Regions from separate parts of the Pseudoalteromonas sp. APC 3893 genome, predicted to be linked through region 3. Evidence: predicted binding sites of a transcription regulator. Region 3 holds the regulator's gene; each other region holds the start of a gene.
The links. Region 3 encodes MetJ, which represses methionine synthesis genes. Its sites were predicted from a motif close to TAGACGTCTAGACGTCTA; they were not measured.
Positions count from the first base shown of each region.

Region 1: a site for MetJ is predicted at 3,343-3,360, ahead of metA (homoserine O-succinyltransferase). Genes of this name have one in related genera too.
Region 2: a site for MetJ is predicted at 2,486-2,503, ahead of metE (5-methyltetrahydropteroyltriglutamate--homocysteine S-methyltransferase). Genes of this name have one in related genera too.

Region 1 is NZ_JASDCD010000010.1:34,947-43,382, reverse strand. It holds gene metH (methionine synthase) at 1-1,261, opposite strand, end outside; gene QMA12_RS12515 (homocysteine S-methyltransferase family protein) at 1,271-2,338, opposite strand; gene metA (homoserine O-succinyltransferase) at 2,328-3,275, opposite strand; gene ettA (energy-dependent translational throttle protein EttA) at 3,489-5,162, shown strand; gene QMA12_RS12500 (PilZ domain-containing protein) at 5,327-5,695, shown strand; gene QMA12_RS12495 (histone deacetylase) at 5,749-6,657, shown strand; gene QMA12_RS12490 (hypothetical protein) at 6,714-7,385, shown strand; gene cyoE (heme o synthase) at 7,451-8,335, opposite strand; gene cyoD (cytochrome o ubiquinol oxidase subunit IV) at 8,381-8,436, opposite strand, start outside.
Region 2 is NZ_JASDCD010000028.1:4,377-12,812, forward strand. It holds gene QMA12_RS19745 (DUF3549 family protein) at 1-423, opposite strand, end outside; gene QMA12_RS19750 (ElyC/SanA/YdcF family protein) at 524-1,288, opposite strand; gene QMA12_RS19755 (LysR substrate-binding domain-containing protein) at 1,342-2,229, opposite strand; gene metE (5-methyltetrahydropteroyltriglutamate--homocysteine S-methyltransferase) at 2,520-4,793, shown strand; gene QMA12_RS19765 (DUF2897 family protein) at 4,845-4,994, opposite strand; gene QMA12_RS19770 (acyloxyacyl hydrolase) at 5,046-5,579, opposite strand; gene QMA12_RS19775 (ABC transporter substrate-binding protein) at 5,823-6,410, shown strand; gene QMA12_RS19780 (ankyrin repeat domain-containing protein) at 6,667-8,004, shown strand; gene QMA12_RS19785 (DUF2069 domain-containing protein) at 8,063-8,436, opposite strand, start outside.
Region 3 is NZ_JASDCD010000011.1:95,942-104,377, forward strand. It holds gene priA (primosomal protein N') at 1-612, opposite strand, end outside; gene rpmE (50S ribosomal protein L31) at 845-1,057, shown strand; gene QMA12_RS13490 (malic enzyme-like NAD(P)-binding protein) at 1,664-2,905, shown strand; gene metJ (met regulon transcriptional regulator MetJ) at 2,998-3,318, opposite strand; gene metB (cystathionine gamma-synthase) at 3,554-4,819, shown strand; gene metL (bifunctional aspartate kinase/homoserine dehydrogenase II) at 4,825-7,170, shown strand; gene QMA12_RS13510 (PBP1A family penicillin-binding protein) at 7,244-8,436, opposite strand, start outside.

The DNA of each region.
Region 1 (8,436 bases), on a different contig from region 3:
GCAGAACAACGCCCACGATGTTTTTACCTATGTCGTGCACGTCACCTTTAACGGTAGCCATTACAACTTTACCGTTAGTGGCGCCTTCTTCTTTTTCAGCTTCAATGAATGGGTCAAGGTATGCCACAGCACGCTTCATTACCCGGGCTGATTTTACCACTTGAGGTAGAAACATTTTACCCGCGCCAAATAAATCACCTACCACGTTCATGCCATCCATTAATGGCCCTTCGATAACGTGTATGGGTTTATCGGCACCCGCGCGGCATTCTTCGGTGTCTTCGTCTATGTATTCGGTAATACCTTTTACAAGCGCATGTTCAAGACGTTTTTCAACAGGCCACGTACGCCATTCTAAATCTTCAACACGCTCAGTTTGTGCCATACCTGAGAACTTAGGCGCAAGCTCTACTAAACGCTCACCGGCACCTGAGTCGGTATTTAAAATAACGTCTTCAACGGCTTTACGTAGCTCATCTGGTATATCATCATAAACGGCAAGTTGCCCTGCGTTGACTATGCCCATATCCATGCCTGCTTTTATGGCATGGTATAAAAATACCGAGTGAATCGCTTCACGTACAGGGTTGTTACCACGGAACGAGAACGATACGTTTGATACCCCACCCGACACTTTACAATGGGGTAAGTTTTGCTTGATGCGACGCGTGCCTTCAATAAACTCGACCGCGTAGTTATCATGCTCTTCAATACCTGTGGCAACCGCAAAGATATTTGGGTCGAAAATAATATCTTCCGGTGGGAAGCCTATTTCATCAACTAAAATACGGTAACTGCGCTCACATATTTCAAACTTACGATCTGCGGTGTCTGCTTGGCCATCGATATCAAACGCCATAACAACGGCAGCAGCGCCAAAGCGTTTAATAATTTTGGCTTGGCGTTTAAATGGCTCTTCACCTTCCTTTAGTGAGATTGAGTTAACAATCGCCTTGCCTTGAATACACTTTAAGCCCGCTTCAATCACTTCCCATTTAGAGGAATCAACCATGATGGGTACTTTAGAAATATCAGGCTCTGAGGCAATTAAGTTTAAAAACTTCACCATCGCGGCTTTTGAGTCCAGCATGGCTTCGTCCATGTTGATATCAATTACCTGTGCGCCATTTTCAACTTGTTCGCGGGCAACATTAAGGGCGGTTTCATAGTCTTCTTCCATGATCAATCGCTTGAACATGGCTGAGCCGGTTACATTGGTACGCTCACCGACGTTAGTAAATACTGCAATTTGTTGTGTCATGTCGGTTTCCTAATTTAAGTTACACGCTTCAAGGCCAGATAAGCGCATGCGCACTTCAAGCTCAGGTAATACACGAGGTTTAACCGCTTCAAGGCCTTTAGCAAACGCTCTAATATGAGCAGGTGTTGTACCGCAGCAACCGCCAACAATATTTATAAAACCCGATTTGCCCCAATCAATGATCTCAACAGCCATTTCAGGCGCTTCTAAATCGTATTCACCAAATTCATTAGGTAAGCCTGCATTAGGGTGAACAGAGACAAAGGTTTCGCACACCCGTGATAACTCTTCTACATATTGGCGTAATAAATCAGGGCCTAGTGCGCAGTTAAGGCCAATAGAAATAGGCTTAATATGACGGATTGAATTATAAAACGCTTCGGTAGTTTGCCCTGAAAGCGTGCGCCCTGATGCATCAGTAATGGTACCTGAGATCATCACCGGTAATGTACGCCCTGCTTGCTCAAACGCTTCTTCAACAGCGAATGAGGCTGCTTTGGCGTTTAAGGTATCAAAAATAGTCTCTATCAAAATTAAATCAACGCCGCCTTCCATTAAAGCAAGGGTAGACTCAACATACGCCGTGACTAATTTATCAAAGGTGATATTACGATAACCTGGGTCATTTACATCAGGTGAAATAGAACAAGTTTTTGACGTTGGTCCAAGTACACCAGCCACATAACGTGGTTTATCAGGATTTTTAGCGGTGAACTCGTCACAAATATTGCGTGCTAACTTGGCTGACTCGAGGTTTACCTCACGGCTGATACTTGCCATGTCGTAATCTTCCATTGAGACAGTGGTCGAGTTAAAGGTATTGGTTTCAATAATATCGGCACCAGCATTTAAAAAGCCACGGTGAATATCAGCAATTATTTTAGGCTGAGTCAGGCTTAACAAGTCGTTATTGCCTTTAATTAATACATGCCAGTCTTTAAAACGCTCACCACGGTAGTCTTCTTCTTCTAATTTATGCTCTTGGATCATGGTGCCCATAGCGCCGTCGAGGATTAAAATTCGCTGTTTGAGCGCCTCGGTTAATTCTGCATATTTATTCACTGTATTACTCGGCATAGTTGTTAGTCCTTACTGCTTGGCTAACGAGATTAATATCATAAGGTGTGGTTTGATACACATAGTAATTTAACCAATTCGAAAATAACAAGAAAGCATGGCTTTGCCAGGTTTTCGACGGCTCGTTATCTGGGTTGTTATCGGGAAAGTAATTTTCAGGCATAGCGGCGTTGGGCTCTTTTGCAAGGTCACGTTGGTATTCGCCCTTTAATGTGTCGGCATCGTATTCTGGATGACCTGTAATATACACCTGACTCCCCGACTTGTTCTTAAGTAAGTAAGCACCCACCTGCTCTGAGCCTGCCAATACAACTAAATCTTCGCAGGCGTTAATTTTTTCAATATCAATGTAGCCAAAACGAGAATGTGGCACCACAAAGGTATCATCAAAACCACGTGTAAGCGCGGCGTGTTCAAAGTAGCAATGATGAGTAAATACACCACTGAGCTTCTTCGGTTTTAATTCGCGCTTTAAACCATAATGGTGAAACAACCCTGCATGTGCCGCCCAACACGAAAACAAGGTTGATGTTACATGTTGCTCAGCCCAATCGAGTATCACTTTGAGCTCATCCCAATAAGCGACATCGTCGTATTCTAAATGCGCAAGCGGTGCGCCGGTAACTAACATAGCATCGTAGTTGTTGTCTTTTACTTCTGAGAAATAACGGTAAAAGGTGTCTAGGTGCTCTTCAGAATTACTGCTGCTGCGGTGAGTATCTAACCGTAACAGCTCAACATTTACTTGCAGCGGTGAGTTTGCCAGTAAGCGAATAAACTGTACTTCGGTTTCAACTTTATTCGGCATTAAGTTTAAGATGGCCAGTCGCATCGGGCGAATTTCTTGTGTTTTCGCACGGGTTTTTGGCATTACAAATACGTTTTCTTGACGTAACTTTGCAATTGCAGGCAATTCATCTTTCACTGTAATAGGCATTCATTCACTCCAAGCATTATTTTAACCAATGGCTAATTATGAACGGTTAGCAGTAAATTTCAACCTCTAGATGTATAGATGTCTAAATGAATTTAGTATATCGCCTATTTCCTTAAAAACACAGGGCTCACGTTGCTGATTCGTTGACTGTTTAGGCTATGAGACTCTACAATAAGCCATCATAATTTTATTTATAATTCGAAGGCTTTTTCCATGGTTTTACCAGATAAGTTTATTTTCTCGATGAGTCGAGTATCGAAAGTAGTGCCACCTAAGCGCACTATTTTAAAAGATATCTCATTGCATTTTTTCCCTGGCGCAAAAATTGGTGTACTTGGCTTAAACGGCTCGGGTAAATCAAGCTTACTACGTATTATGGCTGGCGTTGATCAAGAGTTTGAAGGTGAAGCACATCCTCAACCGGGTATTAAAATTGGTTACTTACCGCAAGAGCCGGTACTTGATGAAAGCAAAACCGTGCGCGAAACAGTTGAAGAGGCAGTAAGTGAAGTTAAAAACGCACTAAGCCGTCTTGATGAAGTGTATAACGAATACGCGATGGAAGACGCTGACTTCGACGCGCTAGCCAAAGAGCAAGGTCAACTTGAGGCGATCATTCAAGCCCATGACGGCCACAACATTGATAACGTATTAGAACGTGCTGCTGATGCGCTGCGTCTGCCACCTTGGGATGCTAAAGTTGAAGTGTTATCAGGTGGTGAGCGTCGTCGTATCGCTATTTGTCGTTTATTACTTGAAAAGCCAGATATGCTTATCCTCGATGAGCCAACTAACCACTTAGATGCTGAATCAGTTGCATGGCTTGAGCGATTCTTACATGATTACGAAGGCACCGTTGTGGCGGTAACGCATGACCGTTACTTCCTAGATAACGTAGCAGGTTGGATTTTAGAGCTTGACCGTGGTGAAGGTATCCCATGGGAAGGTAACTACTCTTCTTGGCTTGAACAAAAAGATGCACGTTTGCAGCAAGAGCAAAAATCTGAAAAAGCCCGTCAAAAATCAATTGCGCAAGAACTTGAATGGGTACGTTCGAACCCGAAAGGTCGTCAAGCTAAGTCTAAGGCGCGTATGGCGCAGTTTAGTGAGTTACAACACTCTGATTACCAAAAGCGTAACGAAACCAATGAGCTATTTATTCCACCTGGCCCGCGTTTAGGCGACCAAGTGATTGAAGTTAAAAATTTGAAGAAGAGCTTTGGTGACCGCGTACTCATTGATGACTTAAACTTCACCATGCCTAAGGGCGCTATTGTGGGTATTATCGGTGCCAATGGTGCGGGTAAATCGACCCTGTTTAAAATGCTAAGCGGTGAAGAAAAGCCAGATAGCGGCGATATCACCATTGGTGAAACAGTTGAGCTTGCTACAGTTGATCAATTCCGTGGCAACATGGACGACAGTAATACGGTTTTCCAAGAAATCGCTGACGGCCAAGATATGCTTAAAATTGGCAACTTTGAATTCCCAAGCCGTGCTTACGTAGGCCGCTTTAACTTTAAAGGCAATGACCAACAAAAGTTTGTTAAAGACCTATCTGGTGGTGAGCGTAACCGTTTACATTTAGCTAAGTTATTAAAGGCTGGCGGCAACGTTATCCTGCTGGATGAGCCAACCAATGACTTGGACGTTGAAACATTACGTGCGCTTGAGAATGCAATTTTAGAGTTCCCGGGTAATGTAATGTGTATTTCGCATGACCGTTGGTTCTTAGATCGTATTGCTACGCACATTCTTGATTACCGTGATGAAGGCCAAATTAACTTCTTTGATGGTAACTACACCGAATATGAAGAATGGTTAAAGAAAACCCTCGGTGCAGCTGCAGCGCAACCGAAGCGTATTAAATACAAGAAAATTGGTTAGGTTCTAGGTACTAGGTACTAGGTACTAGGTACTAGGTACTAAACATATTTTAAGCCCTGCATTTATGCGGGGCTTTTTATTTCAAATGAGCAAAACCCACTCTCAATTAGTAAATTATTGACTATAATATGAGCTCCTGTATTCATTACTGGGTCTTAACTTTTATGGATAATCGTCGCCAATATACTCGCGTGTTGTTTTCTACTCCCGCAACACTTTTAATAAACGATCAAAAGTACAATTGTGAATTACTCGATGTATCACTCAATGGTGTATTGATTAGCCACCCCAATGGCTTAAAAGCTGACAAACACCAATCAGCTGAACTTGCCTTTACCTTGCCTGATAGCCAAGTAAGCATTGCTATGGCGGTTGAGATTAGTCATATTGAGCCTCTGCACTTTGGTTTGCATTGTACTCATATAGATATTGATAGTATTACGCATTTAAAACGTTTGGTAGAGCTTAATTTAGGTGATGACGCGATATTACACCGTGAACTCGCAATGCTTATCCACACTCCACAAAAATAGACTATCTGCTGTAACTTGATTACCATGGCGTAAATTATTAAAAATGCGCTGTTATGACTTTAAACCCACACTTGCCTCTGGTTTATCATCCAAATTACTCATTTAACTTTGATCCTAAACACCGCTTTGTGATGAGTAAATTTGCTAATTTATATCAGCACGTAAAACAGCTAGGGCTCGTTAATAACAATTTAACTCAACCAAGGCTCGGTAGTCCAGATGATCTTGAGCTCGTCCACTGCGCAAATTATTTAGCTGACTTATGGCATAATAATCTCGAAGAAAAAGCCCTAAGACGCATTGGTCTACCTTGGTCAGAACCACTTATAGCCCGTACTTTTACAGCGCCACTTGGCACTCTTGAAACAGCACGTCTTGCGCTTAAAAGTGGTATCGCCTGCCACTTAGCTGGCGGGACTCATCATGCGCATACAGATTTTGGTTCAGGATTTTGTATGGTGAACGACCTTGCTTTTACAGCACAAACCCTTATACAAAACCGTGAAGTGACCAATGTACTTATTTTTGACCTCGACGTACACCAAGGTGATGGCACCGCAGCAATGCTTACTCACCAGCCTTATGTCTATACTTGCTCAATTCACTGCGAAAAGAACTTCCCATTTAGAAAGTCCCCCAGCGATTTAGATATTGGTCTGGCAAATAACATGCAAGACGATGAATACCTAGGTGTAGTAGATGACACATTGCAATTTTTGCTTAAGCAGCTCAACCCCGATTTAGTGCTTTATGATGCCGGTGTTGATATATGGCAAGAAGACGGTTTAGGTAAACTCGACATAACCTGGCAAGGTATTGAAAAACGAGATAACTTGGTTCTAAAACGCTGTATTGAGCATAATACACCAGTGGCAACCGTGATTGGTGGCGGCTATGACCGAGACCATTTACGTCTCGCCCAGCGCCATGCCATTGTTGTAGAGCAAGCAGCACGTTTTTAATCATGTTAGTACAAATTTAAGCTACACTTTAAACCTATAAATTAATTGAGGTTATTATGCGATTTTTATTTTTTATGTTGCTGCTAGGACTACCAACTGTAGCGTATTGCGAGGAAGAGACAAAAGAATTACCACCTATAAACCCAGCTTATAATGCAGAACATGCCATGGCATTGGTGAATCAGGGTTCACGTATTTTTGCCGTCAATCTTCCCACATACAAACAACCTCACGATGTGCAAATCGTATACAAAATAGAAAACCCCGATGTCGCTTTTTTAAATGTTGTAAGAGGTGCAGAACTGATAACAATTAAGCCTAAGCCATTTAATATCCAACGTTTAATACGTGATGAAGAGATTACAATCACTGCTGATGTGTATAACGGTGATTACCGCCGCGATGGCATCTTAGTATATAAAAATCGCACCATAGAAATGAGTAAACGCCTCTATGCACGAGAGCTGAACTATTTAGCTGAGTCATCGCAATGGCAAGATTATGATTTAATCACTTTAAAAGAAAATGAGCGCATTTACATTCATAAAATAAGTCAGGCTCCTAGCTATAACCACCTTATTTATGTTGATCTAACCAGTGCCTGTTTGCAAAAATTCCGTACTTCTAAACGTGTGCCAAAAGAAAGCGAGTTAACCTATAAATTCATTAACTGCGGCACTTTAAAGCCACTTTATTTTGATAGCGAAGACTTGCAATTAGAAAACTAACACATAAAGAAAAAAGGCTCCTCGGAGAACTCAGAGCCTTTGTTAACTTTGGAATAAAATTGGTTTTAATTAAGTACAAATAATTGGGATGGCACACTTTGGTAATCAACTGCCATAGCAATGCTCAAAGCAGTAATATTAAGGATTGAAAACGCAAACACTTGGCGCGCCCATCCACTAATATCAATATTGCGGCGATAACCTCTTAGTGCCATTAATAACCACCAAAAGCTAGTGGTGCAAGCAACCGCTAAAAACGCCATACCGGTATAACCGCCAATTGTTAAGAGCATCACCACTAACGCATATACGGCGATATATAACACAATATGGTGCTTTGCTTTATCAATACCGTGCGCTACTGGCAGTACTGGAATGCGTGCAGCTTGGTAGTCTTTATAGCGAAAAATAGCAATTGCGTAAGAATGTGGCATTTGCCATAAACTAAACATTACCAGTAAAATTAATGCGCCAACATCAAATTGTGCTGTCACGGCGCAATAGCCCACAACAGGGGGGGCAGCGCCTGATAAACTCCCTACAAATGTGCCATACACTGAGCAACGCTTCATGTATAAGCTGTAAATCCCTACATATATCACATAACCAAAAGCAGCAAAAAAAACGGCAATCCAGTTAGTAAAAATTACTAGTAGAGCAAAACCTAATACCCCAAGCGCAGTAGCATGTAGTAAAGCTGCTTTAGCTGACATTTCACCGGTTACAGTCACCCGTGTTTTAGTACGCGCCATAAACCTATCAATATCACGGTCAATCACATTATTAATCGCACAACCTGAAGCTACGACCAAAGATAAACCCACTAATGTTGCAAGCATTAACCAGCCATCAATACTCCCTTGCGAAGCAAGTAAAAAACCACCCGCAACCGAGATGACATTGCCCATAATAATACCGGGTTTAGTGACCTTTAAGTAACGACGAAACATCTTCTGTCCCCTTTTCTTTTCTGTTAACAATGTACTAACTGGGGGCTAGTACATCATCATGGCGTTCGATTCGTAGATGATCCACACCGACAGCCCTACCA
Region 2 (8,436 bases), on a different contig from region 3:
AGGTTGCCTAAGGAGTACTTTTAGTTGTGCGTTGAATGCCGCTAGTTTATTAGCGTTAGGGGTAAAAACATAAGGGTTGTTATCAAGTTTGCCATCAGCTTGCTCACCAGTGAGATCATTGCCTAACGCTTCAATAACCATATTGGCAAAATGATCACGGCTTGCACACACAAGCTTACTTTGTTCATCTACAGGGAACTTTAAAAACCATACATATGGTTCTTTACTGGCTACACTGTCCCAAAATTGGATAGCAATCCAAGCATGGCCAGCAAGTGGGTATGGGTAGGGGATTTGTGCTTGCTCAATGGCGTTAAACTGTTTTTTCTCAAACTTTGTAATGTGCCTGCCAATATCAAACGCACGCCATTGTGTACCAGCTCCATCAAGGAGCTGGCCTAAAGTTGCTAACTGCTCAGTCATTATGTTCTCAAAATTTATACCACTATATAAAGCAAATTATACTTCATAGCAGCTTTTGAGGGAACAGCACAAATATTTCTACATAAGAGTATAACTTTAGCTACAGTGCTTCAGGGTCAAGCCAGCGCCGTAATGAAATCCATGCTTTACCAATTACTTCATGCCACTGACTGGTAACCGCTTTTAATACACCAGCACTGGGAATAAACTGTTTATGTATCGGCCATGCTGAAAAGTCATAGTAATCAGTTGCTGCAGGAATAATTTCTATACCTTGGGCGTTAAATAAACTTTTGGCTCGGGTCATGTGGTTCGCTGAGGTTACTAACGCAACCTTGAAATCTACGAGTGCAGGTGCTAATAATTTGGCTTCATCTGCAGTATCCATTGCAGATGGATTTTGCTTAATGCGAGTTGCATTGACACCTAAGCTGATAGCAGTTTGACGCATTAAACTACTATTTGTGACTTTACCTATACCTCCACCAGATACAATAAGCTGTGAATTTGGGTACTTGTATGCTAAACGTAGTCCTTCAACTAAGCGGCTTTTGGCGCAATTACCGAGCTGACTGTTGGCTGTTAAGTGTGGGTTTGGGTTAATGTCACATCCAAGTACCACAATTTTATCAAGGGTTGTGTGTTTATTAACGTCAAAAGCATAATGTAATTGTGTATCGGGTGAAATAATTTTTTGGGCAAAAAAAGGTGTGCTGATCAAAAGTAGGCAGCTTATCGCTAGTAAGCCAATAAGTGAAAGTACTTTATTGCTGCGAAAAGTCATGCATAGGCAAACAACACAAGCAATACCTAATAAAGGGAGGGGCATCAGCATTGCGCCGATAATTTTTTTAAGTTCAAACATCACAGTAGCATTATTAACTAAATTTGTGTCTATGCTACTGTGAATACTTGAGATTATCGACCGTTATTTAGTTTACAGGTATTTAAAAAATGACGATAAACGGGGTTGTCTTTCATATTCTTCTTCATCGCCAAATACATTGGACGAGTAAGCCCAAGTGCGCCTAGGGGGATTGATTTTATTAACCCTTGGCTTTCATAGGGGGTTACCAGCCAATCGGGTAATGCTGCAACACCCATCCCTGCGCTTACTAATTGGAAAATTAATAGCCCTTGGTCAACATTTTTGAGTGTGCCATCAAATCGTGCATTTTGGATGAAATGCTTAAATATATCCTGACGCTCACGAGGAATTGGATAAGAAATAATAGTTTCGTTTTTTAAGTCTAGCGCTGTAACGTATGCTTTTTTAGCAAGTTCGTGATCTGGTGCGACAATTAACTTTAACTTGAAGTCAAAAAGGTGTGCGTATTCAAGTTTATCAGGTTCACGTATATCCGAAGTTAAGACTAAATCTAGCTCTTCATTGAGTAAATCTGGAATGGCATCATAGCTAAAGCCACGTTCGTAATCGACTTTAATATCGGGCCAAAAATTATTAAATTCTTTAATGGTTGGCAGTAACCAATGAAAGCAAGCGTGGCATTCTACACTTAAGCGCAGCTGTGAAATTGGCTGATTTAAGCTTTCTTTTAAACGGCACTTGGTTGCCTCAACTCTTGGCAGTACTTCATTTGCTAATTCTAACAGCAACATACCTTGCGGCGTAAAACGCACAGGTTGGGTTTTGCGTTCGAATAACTGACAATCTAGCTTATTCTCTAAATCTTTGATCTGGTGAGATAAAGCGGACTGAGTTAAAAAAAGCTCACGGGCGGTATTCACCAAAGAACCGGTTTCTTTTAATGTGGCAATGGTCTTCAAGTGTTTTACATCAATCATCTTTAATAATTCTCATGGGAAAAGTGAGGTTCACTCAGATTTTAGACATACTACGCTTTTAATTGAGATGTTTCAACGTCTGGATGGCTATGCCTAGTAGCTTTTTTTACGTGATATTTACAATGTTACTATACTATATTTTTTGACAGCGTTGTCATTGTGTTTTTTGTTATTTTGATAAATATTTTCATGAATTTACCTCAAGTTTAAACTGAGGAAGCATCAATTGTATGATATGAAGAATAAATGTATTTTTTGGCCATCTAAACATCTAAATGAGTATTTATAGCATGGCACAATTACATAACTTAGGTTTTCCTCGTATAGGTAAGAAACGAGAACTAAAATTTGCAATAGAATCGTATTGGGCAGGTGAAATTAACCAAACAGAGTTACTTGAACAAGGTAAAATTATCCGAGCAGAAAACTGGGCTATTCAAGCGGATGGTGGCGTTGATTTAGTACCTGTTGGTGATTTTGCTTGGTATGATCATGTGTTATCCACCTCTTTATTACTAGGTGCGATCCCTAAACGTCATCAAACCGCTAATGGCAACGTTGATCTTGATACAGTCTTTCGTATTGGTCGTGGTCGAGCACCAACAGGATGTTCCTGCGCAGCGAGCGAAATGACGAAGTGGTTTAACACTAACTATCATTATATCGTGCCGGAGCTGAGTTTTGATCAGCAGTTTAAATTAACATGGACTGAGTTATTTGAGCATGTTTCTCAAGCACACGCTTTAGGTCATAATGCAAAAGCTGTATTAATCGGTCCTGTAACTTACCTTTATTTAGCTAAATGTGCTGGCCAAGAATTTGATAAATTAACTCTACTGCAAAGGTTATTGCCTGTTTATCAACAAGTATTAGCAAAGCTAGCACAGCAAGGTGTTAAGTGGGTACAAATCGATGAGCCTATTCTTGGTCTTGAGCTGGCGGATAATTATCGCAATGCATTAAGGATCAGTTTTAATGCTCTTGCGGGGCAAGGGGTGAAATTGTTACTTGCTAGCTACTTTGACACAGTCACTGTTTATTATGATGACATTGCAGCTTACCCTGTCGATGGTGTGCATTTTGATTGTGTTGCCACCACGGTTGATATCGCTGAGTTAGATAACTTGTTGAATTTAAATCAAGTTTTATCATTGGGTGTTATAAATGGACGTAATGTTTGGCGTGCAGATCTAGTTACTGTTTTTAATAATGTGAAAGATATAGCAGCAAGGCGCGGTAATAATTTATGGTTGGCACCATCTTGTTCGCTATTACATACGCCTGTCGATTTAGATCAGGAAGAAAAGCTTGATGATGAATTACGCTCATGGCTTGCATTTGCAAAACAAAAAGGCCGAGAGTTGTCATTATTAAACGTTGCTTTAGAAAATAATGACAATAGCGAACTCATTGCATATTCAGCTCCTGTAAAAGCACGTTTAACATCTACTCGTGTCAATAATGCTGTGGTACAGCAACGAGTAAGTGCGTTAACAGTACATGATGGCAAACGTCAGAGTGTATTTTCTCAACGTATGAAAAAGCAACGCGCAGCACTGAATTTACCATTACTGCCCACTACTACGATAGGCTCATTCCCGCAAACACAAGCAATCCGCAAAGCTCGTCGTGACTTTAAAAGGGGTAGGTTATCGGCCGATGACTATCAAAATCAAATGGCAGCAGAAATTCGTTATGCAGTAGAAGAACAAGAGGCTTTGGATTTAGATGTATTAGTACACGGTGAAGCTGAGCGTAATGATATGGTTGAATATTTTGGTGAATTACTCGAAGGGTTTGCTTTTACCCAGTTTGGTTGGGTACAAAGTTATGGTTCTCGTTGTGTTAAGCCTCCAGTGATTTGGGGGGATGTGTCACGGGAAAAAGCCATGACGGTTGCGTGGTCATACTATGCGCAGTCACTGACCAGTAAAAAAATGAAAGGTATGCTAACAGGGCCGATCACTATTTTGTTTTGGTCATTTATACGTGATGATTTAGATAAAGCAACGATTGCCAATCAAATTGCACTGGCATTGCGTGATGAAGTTGTTGATTTGCAAAATGCAGGTATTGATATTATTCAAATAGATGAACCTGCATTTCGTGAAGGTATGCCATTAAAAGAAAGTCAGTGGCAAGCGTATTTGGAATGGGCAGCTTATGCATTCAGAGTCTCAGCCAGTGGCGTAAAAGATGAAACTCAAATTCATACTCATATGTGTTATGCGGAGTTTAATGACATTATAGCCGCGATTGCAGATATGGATGCGGATGTGATCACCATTGAAACATCTCGTTCTAATATGGAATTGTTGGCCGCATTTGAAAATTTTGATTACCCAAATGACATTGGACCTGGAGTCTATGATATTCATACTCCAAATGTACCTGATATCGCATGGATAAAAGCGCTAATTCATAAAGCTGCACGTAAAATACCAGTTGAACGTTTATGGGTGAATCCAGACTGCGGTTTAAAAACCCGTGGTTGGGAAGAAACGCGCCAAGCCATTGATAATATGGTTAAAGCGACTAAAGAGTTACGGAAAGAATTGCAATAACCAATATTCATTCGTAAAAGGCATTGCCTACGATATAAAGCCTTAACAAATTTAGTTAGGGCTTTTTTCCTTCTTTGAGCTTGCGCTTTCTTTATCGTTCGGTTTTTTTAATTCCATTTTTGCCGAATGTTTTATCAGTAAAACATTTCCTATTATGATGGCAAGCACCAAAATAATAATGAGTATATGCCAAACTTGCATTTTGTTCTCAATGAGCGACTGTAGCGCCGAGTATAGCAAATATTATTATTCTTAAAAACGTTTAGACAATGATAAGGAAATAAAATCGAGTCCAGGATTAGGGCGTTTAAAACCTGCGTTTGAGTAATGCAGGTAGCGTAAAGCTGTAGTCACATCGCCAAACTCGGCAACAAAGCCAATTCTGTCTTCGAACTGGTAGTGTGTACTTACATTTTTGCTTGCAAAGTAAGTATCGTCAATAAGAGAAAATCCAATTCCTGCTTCTATAGATATAGGTATGTTTTTGATGTGCCCTATAGGATATTGGAGTACTGGCGATATCGCTAACACCAAGTTAGTTTGATGTTTATTTTCAGCACCGTATTCCCAAATGTTGATACTAGATTCTAAATAAACATGGCTATTTTTCAAAATAGATTGAAGTTGTGGAGCATGGTATTGGTAGGCTAGTTTTAGCCCTTTAACGTCTCCTTCGCCTTGGACGTAATCGAGGGCATAACCATGATTTGATAGTGCAAAGCTGTTAGTACTAGCTATAAAAGTTAATACCATAAAAATATATCTAAATACTTGTTTGTAAGTCATTAGAAGCGTCCATAGATGTAATTGATATTTACAAAATAGGGGTATGATTAGTATGAATTCAAGCGACTAAAAAACACTTTCCCTCTGCAATTAGATATTTGAAGAAGTAACAACCTGATTATGAAGAGATATTTTGATTGGTGCGAATTTGCCATTAATAATGTGCCATTTAGATTCTTTTTGTAAGCATACAAAACAGGTAAATTACCCACTCACACATAGAGGAGACACACAATGATTTCAATGAAGCACTATCTATTTATTATTACATTATTTTTTAGTAGTTCCCTTTTTGCTAATGCCCAACAATCACCTGTACAGCTCTTAACTCAAGTGGGAGATCAGTTGTTTAGTGAGATCAGTAAAGTAAATAATCAAGGAACGGCAAGTAAAAGTGAAATGACTGCTGTTGTAGATAAATATTTGATGCCTCATATGGATGTGAAGTTTGTCTCATATAAATTACTAGGTAAACATATTAAAGGAATTGATCGTGCGCAGGCGAGTGCGTTTATTTCTTCAGTTGAACATTACTTGAGTGCAACTTATGCCGGTGCGTTAATGAAATACACTGGACAAAAAATTAAATTTGAAGATGATACAAATGTGATTTCTGGTGATTTCGCTACGGTCAAAACACAGATCATAGACACCAGCGCGCCAACAATTGATTTACATTTTAAGTTACGTCAAAGTAAAGATGGTAGCTGGAAAGTGTACGATATTGTCGCTGAAGGGATCTCATTACTAAGTGCAAAACAAAAAGAAGTCATCCAGCGAATTTCAGCAGTTGGGTTGGCGCAAGTGACAACAGAATTGGGTAAAAAATAACTTTTTAAGTAAGTCTCCAACCTAAAACGACAAGCTACGTTACTAGTTTGTCGTTTTCTATTATTCTTTTAAAATCACACTCTTTAGTCTAGCGCGTGGATCAAGGTATGTTAGAATAAGCCTCGTGTATTTGAGTCGATTACTCTATTGTGCACAAGTATTAAAGAGTATTAAGCGCAGTGTCAGTTTTAGCTTGTTATAACTTAGCACTCACTTATCCCCCGAGCATTTTAGACACTGGAGTTGTGTTGATTTAATGGAAAATGTACTAATTTGGCCTAAAGAATACCCGCTATTAGTCAAAGGACTTATTGAGCAGAATGGGGCATTTATTCTAGACGCTTTAGAAGCGTGGCCTGCTTGTCGCTCCACTGAAGAAGATGATGGTGTTTGCACCACCGTATTACCCCCAATTTATTACCTCACATGGTTAACTCCACTCGAACCGTTTGAAGAATGTTTCTTTCAACATATTAGTGAATACGATGAAGATGCACAGCATTATATAAGTGCAGCAAAAAATTACTATTACGACAATGACTATACTCCTGAAAGCCTAGTACTATTAATGTGTCAGCGGTTAGAAAAGTACGCCAGCATAGCAGCGCAGGCAGCTATTGATACACCGCTTTCACTGATTGGCCATTTGTTTACTAAACGCTATTTTACGGTTATTGAGCATGCACTCAATACAGGGAGTAAAATTAGTGCTGAGGATGCATTAGCAATATGGGAAGAAGTTGATTTTAGAGAGCGTTTTAGTCAATTCATTCCTCAGTCAGTAAATGATATTGAGCGCTTAAGCGAGCTAGCCGCTGAAAAAGTAGCAAGCGGCAAAGATTATTTCACCTTGCTAACCCAAGTATCTCCTAATGTAGATTCTGCGCTTTTATTAGAACAAGCCTTATTGGCGCATTTAAGCTTTGATACAGCAAAGCAAACAATGGCTATGCGCTTTATTGAGCAAGGTGCGACAGGCACCTTAAGTGACGAGAATGACAAAACCGCATTTATGTGGGCGGTAGAAAAAGGTTATGTAAACTTAGTTCAAACCTTGCTCGATAAGCAAGATAAAACACTCGCGGATAAGTTAGGAAATACTGCATTGCATTATGCCGTTATCGCCAAAAATGAACCGCTCATGGTGCTATTACTTAAATCAGGGTATGACTTTCGAGTACGCAATAACGAAGGGCTGAGTTGTTACCGCTTAGCTGTGAGTATAAAAGCAACGCAATTAGTCAAATGTTTAGAGCGAGACTTTGGTATAAAAGAGCTTTCACCTGATGGGCAGTTTGCACGAATTAAAAAAGTGCATGGATTACACGCCATTGTCACTTTATTATTACCATTACAGTTGTTTTTCTTTTTCGATGAAACGCTTGCTATAAAAAGTGAATTAACATTAAGCCTTACCATGTTATCGATTATTTGCTTCTTTTTTGCAATGAGCTTAAAACGCTGCGCGCTGTATCCCCATATCAAACACCCTTGGGGTCTATTTGTGTTGCGCTGTTTCTCTTTTTTAAGCTTGATAGCTCAGTTGGGGCTTGCCAGTATTGTTGCATTAGCAACTTTAAGCGAATTAGTTTAACTTCGCAGAGGTGCAAAAAAAACGCGCTATTTAGCGCGTTTTTTGTTTGGAATTAGGATTAATCTTTGTTGTGTTCATGTGCGGCTTTCTCTTCTGCAAGCTCTTCTTTTAGCTTACGTATCTTAAGCCCTAACTCTTGGCCTCGATGACGAGCATAGTAAGTACACCCTATAAACATGGCACTTGCGAATAGTAATTCCAGTAATACCCAGATAAGCTGACCTTGAGCAACCCATAATAATGTAAAGCCATGGATGAAATAAAACATGACAATAAAGTTTGCCCATGCATACGTATAAGGCTTGTCTTGTAAAATGCCTTTTAAAGGTAGGAGTAAAGGTAGAATATAAACAGCAAAAATAAAGCCATTACTGTGGCCTTCACGTGGTGCTATTAAATAAAGCCATATTGGCATCAATATTAAAAGCCCAA
Region 3 (8,436 bases):
GGCTTGCTCTTTGTTTAATACGGGTTTGGTACCAATTTGTGGCGCTTGTTGTTGCCATTGATTATCGTGTTCAATACTTTGGCTGATAAGCTCTTTTGTCAGCAAACTATCAATGGTCTTTTTATTAAACCCGAGCGCTTTTAATTCGGTGAGTGAGGACTTTCCTGATTCGGCTAATTGCTTTAATAGCCCTAGTTGGCTTTTTGCTTTTAAAGACGGAAGCTTGGCGCCTTTTGCAGTTAAGGCGACCATGTTAATACTGCTCTTATCAGGGCATTCGCCTTGGCGTAATGCGCCAGGTAATGCAATATGTATTGTTTCGCCTAATGGGTAGCAATAATAACGGGCGGTAAAGCGTAATAAATCAAGGTGCTGTGCAGATAAAATAGGCTCATCATCAATCACCTCTAAGAGCGCTTTAATTTTATCTTTTGGCACGTTTGTGGTGGTTTTTAACGCGAGTACCACGGCGACTTTCTTTTGATTACCAAATGGCACTATAACCCGGGTGCCAACTTGTGGCGTTACTGATAAACCGTTAAGTTGTTCCGGTAGGCTGTAATCAAAAGTACGCTGTAGCGGAACTTTTATAGCAACTTCAACAAAACTCATAGCAACTCAACAAAAACCAACAAGACAGCTAATGTACTAAAGTTACGATAAAAAACCTATCAGCAAATGCTGGGTTTAAAGTTTTTGCTCATTTAATTAGCAAAAAACACATTTAAAGCTTGTGGCGGGCGAGGTTGTTGCTTAGAATACGCGTCCAATTATTTTGATTTAAACGACGTATGGTGCCAGACTTCGGGTTTGGAGAGCGATGCGGCCTTAACTAGAGGTTTCTATGAAAGAAGGTATTCACCCTAAGTACGAAGTAATTTCAGCAACTTGTTCATGCGGAAATAAATTCGAAACTAGTTCAACTCTGTGTAAAGACATTCACTTAGACGTATGCTCTGCGTGTCACCCGTTTTACACTGGTAAGCAAAAGATTTTAGACACAGGTGGCCGTGTTGATCGCTTTAACAAGCGTTTCGGTTCACTTAGCAGCAAGTAATTTCTGCTTTCGTGTTAAGAAAGGCACCTTCGGGTGCTTTTTTTGTGCCTGTAATTTAGAAAAACTTACAGTGACTCATTTTCCCCTCCTAATTTACATAGATTAAAATTAGAAAATCCCCCCTTTGTGTATTACTTTGTTGCCAGCGATATGGCTAATTTATAGCGATATTATTCTGACTAATATTTCTGTTTCTTATAATGGTTATAGCTAATGAAGCACAGACAAACCCTAATTAATTCACTATATTAATTATTAATATAAATTACATTGCTGCTATTACTGTATCTAAAACGGGCTAAATTGCAGTTATTTGTCGCTATCGTCGATAATTGTTGTTGTTTTTTAGTTTGTTCGAGTTGCAGTAATATTTGCTTTAAATTCAAGCAAATTTAGCTGGGTTTTTTGATGTTTTGTTAGTGTTTTAATCAGGCGTTTTTAGAATTATTTACTAAAAATGCTGGCAAAACGCATAAAATTAACTGATATAGCTTATAACAGGATAGACCTGATATTGCTTGAATTTAATTATAATATAGGTATTGTTCGCTAAGAACTGCTCACTCTCACTTTAAATTTAACTTACTTGCAGGATAAAATCGCGTTATGTCAGACTTTCGTGAACAAGCATTACATTACCATGCTCACCCCGTTCCAGGAAAAATCAGCATTGAACTTACTAAGCCAGCTGAAACCGTTAATGATCTCGCTCTAGCTTATAGCCCAGGTGTTGCTGAACCTGTGCGTGAAATTGCAGCCGATCCAGCTAATGCATATAAATACACGGGCAAAGGTAATATGGTGGCTGTTATTACTAATGGTACCGCTATATTAGGCTTAGGTAATCTAGGGCCACTGGCGTCAAAACCAGTAATGGAAGGTAAGGCATTATTATTTAAGCGTTTTGCAGGCCTAGATTCAATTGATATTGAAGTAAAGCATCGTACAACTGAAGATTTCATCAATACTGTGGCTAATATTGCAGATACGTTTGGCGGTATTAATCTTGAAGATATTAAAGCGCCAGAATGTTTTGAGATTGAAAAAGCATTAATTGAGCGCTGTAGTATTCCTGTTTTTCATGATGATCAACACGGTACTGCTATAGTAACTGCTGCGGGTATGATCAATGCGCTTGAAGTGCAAGGCAAAAAAATTGAAGATGCGATTATTGTATGTTTAGGTGCTGGTGCAGCTGCTGTAGCATGTATGGAACTACTTATTAAATGTGGCGCTCTGCGTGAGCATATTTATATGCTTGACCGTAAAGGGGTTATTCATACACGTCGCGATGATTTAAATGAATATAAACAACTGTTTGCAAATAATACAGATAAACGTACGTTACAAGATGTAATAGCCGATGCAGATGTGTTTGTTGGTGTATCAGGTCCGAACTTGTTAGATCCAGAAGATTTAAAGCTAATGGCCGACAAACCAGTTATTTTTGCATGTTCTAATCCAGATCCTGAGATTGCGCCAGAGCGTGCACACGGTGCCCGTAAAGATCTTATTATGGCGACAGGGCGCTCAGATTACCCGAACCAAGTTAATAACGTGCTATGTTTCCCATTTATCTTCCGTGGTGCGCTTGATGTTCGTGCAAGCCAAATCAACGATGAAATGAAAATTGCAGCAGTGGATGCCATTCGTAGTATTGCTAAAGAGCCAGTACCCGCAGAAGTATTAAAAGCAGCGGGTGTTGATTCTCTTGAATTTGGCCCTGAGTATATTATCCCAAAACCAATGGATCCGCGTTTGTTGCCACGTATAGCAAAAGCGGTAGCGCAAGCGGCTATTGATTCAGGTGTTGCGCAAATAGATATGCCTGAAAATTATATGGCTTAGCCGAAACGATCAAGCAATAAAAAACCTCAGCAATGTTAGGTGCTGAGGTTTTTTTGTATCCAATTCCTGAAGGCAGGAATGCAAACCGTAACTTAATCTTCGTTAAGTACAGGTACTTCAAGTCCCATTTCGAGCATGATTTTCTTCACTTCTTCAGGCACTTTCTCAGGGTTGTCTTTACGCAAGTCTTCGTCGTTTGGCAGCGGTTGCCCAGTAAAAGCGTGTAAAAATGCTTCACAAAGTAGTTCGCTGTTAGTCGCGTGTCGTAGGTTGTTAATTTGACGGCGGGTGCGCTCGTCAGTTAACACTTTTAGCACGTTAAGTGGGATAGACACGGTGATCTTTTTCACTTGCTCTGATTTTTTACCGTGTTCTGCGTATGGGTGAATATATTCACCGTTCCATTTAGCCATAAGAAGTATCGTTGCCTCAGGTTGTTAGTTGTTTGCATAGCCTATTTGCTTTGCAAAGATGCGGAAATTCTATCGTTTTAAAAAAGATAGTCAAACACTTGTTATTTAGCCATCTAGCGAGCTAAATATCTTTACCGCTAATAATGCCCTGGTTACACCACAAATGTTTTGACTTATGGGGACTGATCATCTAACCTTTTAGACGTCTAAACATCCATTTATTGTAGGTGACGTTATGAGTCAAAAGAACAAAGCAACTATCGCGGTACGAAATGGTATCGATGCTGATAAACATCATGGCGCTGTTGTGCCGCCTCTTCATTTATCAACAACCTATTCCTTTGCTGATTTTGATACTAAACGCCAATACGATTATGGCCGCAGTGGTAACCCAAACCGCGATATTCTAGCTGAGACGCTGGCTGAACTTGAAGGAGGCGCTAAGGGAATTATTACGGCCACGGGTATGTCGGCAGTACATTTAGCGACTCAACTACTCAATAGCGATGATACTTTAATCATTCCTCATGATTGTTATGGTGGCAGCTACCGTTTATTTACCTCTCTTGAAAAGCGTGGGTTATTAAAGTTAGTGGTTTTAGATTTAACGAAAACTGAAAATCATGAAAAAATTCTTGAAATTAAACCTAAGCTAATTTGGATTGAAACACCGAGCAACCCTATTTTACGCCTGACCGATATTAAAGCGATTACCACTATTGCTAAACAATGTGGTGCACTTGTTGGCGCAGATAACACATTCTTATCGCCGGCTTTACAAAATCCAATCGAATTTGGTGTCGATATTGTGGTGCATTCAACAACTAAATATATTAATGGTCACTCAGATGTTGTGGGTGGCGCCGTGATTGCTGCAACCCAAGAGTTAGGTGATGAGCTTGCGTGGTGGGCAAATAATATTGGTATTACCGGTGCGCCGTTTGATAGCTACTTAACTTTGCGTGGCTTGCGTACGTTAAATGTTCGTTTACGTCAGCACCAAGAAAATGCGTTTATCATAGCGCAATATCTAGAAGACTCTCCTTATGTAAGCCAAGTTTATTATCCTGGTCTTGAGTCACATCCACAGCATGAGTTGGCTAAAGTACAGCAGCGTGGTTTTGGTGGCATGGTGAGTTTTGATATTAAGGGTGATGTAAATGATGCGGCAGCATTTTTAACGAGTCTTGAAGAGTTTACTTTAGCTGAGTCACTGGGCGGTGTTGAGAGTTTAATTTGTCATCCAGCTACTATGACTCATGCCGGAATGGATGCAACTGCACGCCTTGAAGCTGGTGTGGGTGACACGCTAATTCGTATTTCTGTTGGTATTGAAGATGTTAAAGACTTAGTGGCTGATTTAGAACGTGTGTTTAATAAAGTAAAGCCTGGTCAGGGTGGTCAAAGTGAGCAACTTGTTGCACAACAAGCCACAGCTAAACAACAAGATCAGCAATCAAGCTCATTTAAACTAACGCCAGCACATACGGCATTGTGGTAAGAAAAATGGTTAATATAGTACATAAATTTGGTGGTTCGAGCTTAAGTTCGCCAGAGCGCTATCAAGCAGTCGCGAATATCATTTTAGCGAATAGCGAAGTGGGTGATTGTGTTGTGGTTTCAGCCGCAGGTAAAACAACGAACACTTTGGTTAAGTTATGGCAAAGTTACCAGCAGGATGATCTGCAAGCTGTTAGCGACATTTTATTATTGTTAGATAATCACCAGCGAACCTTGATTGAGCAATTATTAACGGCACAAGCCAAGCAGCAGGCCCTTAGCTTATTGCAACAAGAATTGGCACAATTAGCCGAACAAGCCAAGCAGCAAACTTTAACTGAGGCTCCTTTACTTGCTCATGGTGAAGTGTGGTCGGCGAGATTACTTGCAAGCTATTTACAGCAATTAGGTTTAGCTGCAAAAGATATTGATGCGCGTCAGCTTTTTACCTTAAATGATGGGCAGTTATTGCATCAAAAGAATCAACAAGCTTGTATAGATTTGATAAGCAAGCGGCATGTTAATGTGGTTACCGGCTTTATTGCCAGTGACTGCCATGGTGATACAGTAACTCTTGGACGTAATGGCAGTGATTACAGTGCCACACTCTTAGGTAGTTATTGTCATGCCCAGCAAGTGTCTATTTGGACCGATACTCAAGGTGTATTTAGTACTGACCCTCGTAAGGTAAATAAAGCGCTTAAATATTCAAAAGTGTGTCGTGGTCAAGCCAATTTATTAGCACGATTAGGTAACCCTGTTTTACATGCTAAAACATTATCACCGTTAAAAAATACTGATATAAAGCTGGTTGTACGCAGCAGTTTTGATACCGAAGCCAGTGCCACTGAAATAGTTAAAGAAGGTTATAGTAAAGCCAAGCGCTTTATCACCACGCTAGAAAACATTGATTTACTGCGGGTGGATCAACTCAATGCAGGTGAAGTTGGGCAGTTGAGTCAGCTTATTCAACATAGTTTGCACCACTTTGTTAAGCAGGGCGATACTTACTTATTAGTACCAGGTAATGCGACTCATCAAATAGTGAGTCAGCTACAAGGGCGTGCTAATATTATTGAGTCAAACTTACATGGCTGCGCTATTGTTGCGCCAAATAACGATATAGCTCATTTATCTGTGCAGGCTTCCTCGTTGCTAAGTGAGCAAAGTTTAGCGCCTCGCTTTAGCCACCAAGATACTGAGTATGCATTACTCTTAACTGACCAAGCAATTGATAGCGATGTATTAACGCTATTACATGACAAGTTAATCAACAAAGGCCAAGAGCTTGCGGTGATCATTGCAGGCTTAGGTAATGTTGGCGAAGTGTTTATTTCACAGCTTTCACAACAGCTAAATCGCTTAGAACAGCATTTTAGTGTGAAGTTAGTGGGTTTAGTACGTTCTCAGCAAATGTTATTCAGCCCAAGCGGTATTAGCCTGGAGCAATGGCAAACACGATGGGATAACGAAGCTGCTGATTATCAGCAAGCGGATTTATTAACGCATATAAGTGAACTTGATTACGAACATAAAGTGGTGATTGATATTACCGCCAGTGAATCATTTAGTTTACTTTATCCTGACTTTGTTAATTTAGACTGTCACTTGATCAGTGCGAATAAATATGCAGGTACGGCTGATAATGACTGGTATCAAGCATTACGCCACAATTTAGCTGAACGCAATTTATTTTGGCGCTATAACACGTCTGTTGGCGCTGGGTTACCGATTAACTTTGCTTTAGCTGATTTACAAAATAGTGGTGACAAAATCACGCGTATCGAAGGGGTGTTCTCTGGTACATTATCGTGGTTGTGTAGTAGCTATGATGGCAGTGTGCCATTTTCAGATTTAGTATTACAAGCGCAGGAAATGGGTTTTACAGAGCCTGATCCGCGTGAAGACTTATCTGGTCGTGATATGCAGCGTAAGTTGCTTATTCTAGCGCGTGAATTAGGTTTAACTTTAGAGTTAGATGATATTGACTTAATAGCACTGATGCCAGAGCAATTAGCACAAGGCGATTGGCAGTCATTTTTAGATAACAAACAACAGTTAGATAGCTTTATTGCTGACAAGGCCAAGCAGGCGAGCGAGCAGGGTAAGGTGTTGCGCTATACTGGCGCTTTGTCACTTGCTGATAATAAACTCACAGCGCAAGTTGGGCTGGCGTTTGCCACTCAAGGTGATGCGTTAGCTAATTTAACACCGGGCGATAATATCTTTGTAATAAACAGCCAGTGGTATAGTGACAATGCTTTGGTAATACAAGGCCCTGGTGCAGGTAAAGAGGTCACCGCAGCAGGCGTGCATTCGGATTTATATTGGTTAATACAAAATTTAAAATAAAAAGCTTGTAATAAAAAAGCGCCAATTTTGGCGCTTTTTTGTTTTATGTAGCAGCGATTTTATATCACGACGATTAAAATAGCTCTTCTTCAGTTTTAGTATCCTCTTCAAATACATCTTCAACGTGCTGCATAACGTATTTTGTAGGGGCGGTGCCTTTTTTGAAATACTCAAAGCGACTAGTGTAATCATTCTTTTGGCTAAGTAAGCCTGTTGCTAGGTCTATACGAATTGACACTAGTCCTTCAGGTGGCTCGATTGGCGCTTCTGGCTGGTTTTTAAGTGCTACACGCATAAAATCAACCCAAGCAGGTTGAGCGGTTTTAGCGCCTGACTCAGCGCCTGTGATCTGAGATTTACTCAAATTACTATTATAGGTAGAGCGACCCAGTGGGTTACCTGGATTATCAAAGCCCACCCAAACAGAAGTCATTACGTTGCGATTAAAGCCGCTAAACCAAGTATCAACGGAGTCATTGGTAGTACCTGTTTTACCTGATAAGTCGCGTCGCTCTAGCGCTTGCGCTCGCCAACCTGTACCACTCCAACCCGTTTTATGGGCCCAGCTACCGCCGCCCCAAATCGCACTATTCATAGCATCAGCAATTAAGAATGCATTTTGCTTAGAAATAATGCGCGGAGCACATGTTACTGCGGATGCATGGCCTGTAGTGGAATCCTCAAAAACATTACTAGATGGGCTTGTTAAATTACTATTTAAGGCAACGTCACCTTCGTTAGCAGCTGCATCAGCGTCACAAGCGAGTTGTGGTTGCGTTTTAAATAGCACATTGCCAGCAGAATCTTGAATTTCACTAATAAAGTAAGGAGTAATTAAATGGCCTCCATTAGCAAACGCGCTCATACCTCGAGCAAGTTCAAGCGGAGTAATTGAGGCACTACCCAAGGCCAACGATTCGCTACGATTGATATCGCTATTTTGAAAGCCAAATTTAAGTAAATGATCAGCAGTACGATTGAGTCCAACCCCTCTTAATAAACGCACGGAAATAACGTTTTTAGATTGCGCTAATGCACGGCGAATACGAATTGGGCCATTATAAACTGCAGGGCTGTTTTTAGGACGCCATGCCACACCTAAGCTTTTATCCCATTGATTTATAGGTGCATCGTTTAAAATAGATGCTAAGGTATAGCCTCTTTCTAGTGCTGCAGAATAAATAAAGGGTTTAATGTTTGAGCCTACTTGGCGCTTCGCTTGAACTGCACGATTGTATTGGCTTTGCTCAAAGCTATAACCACCTA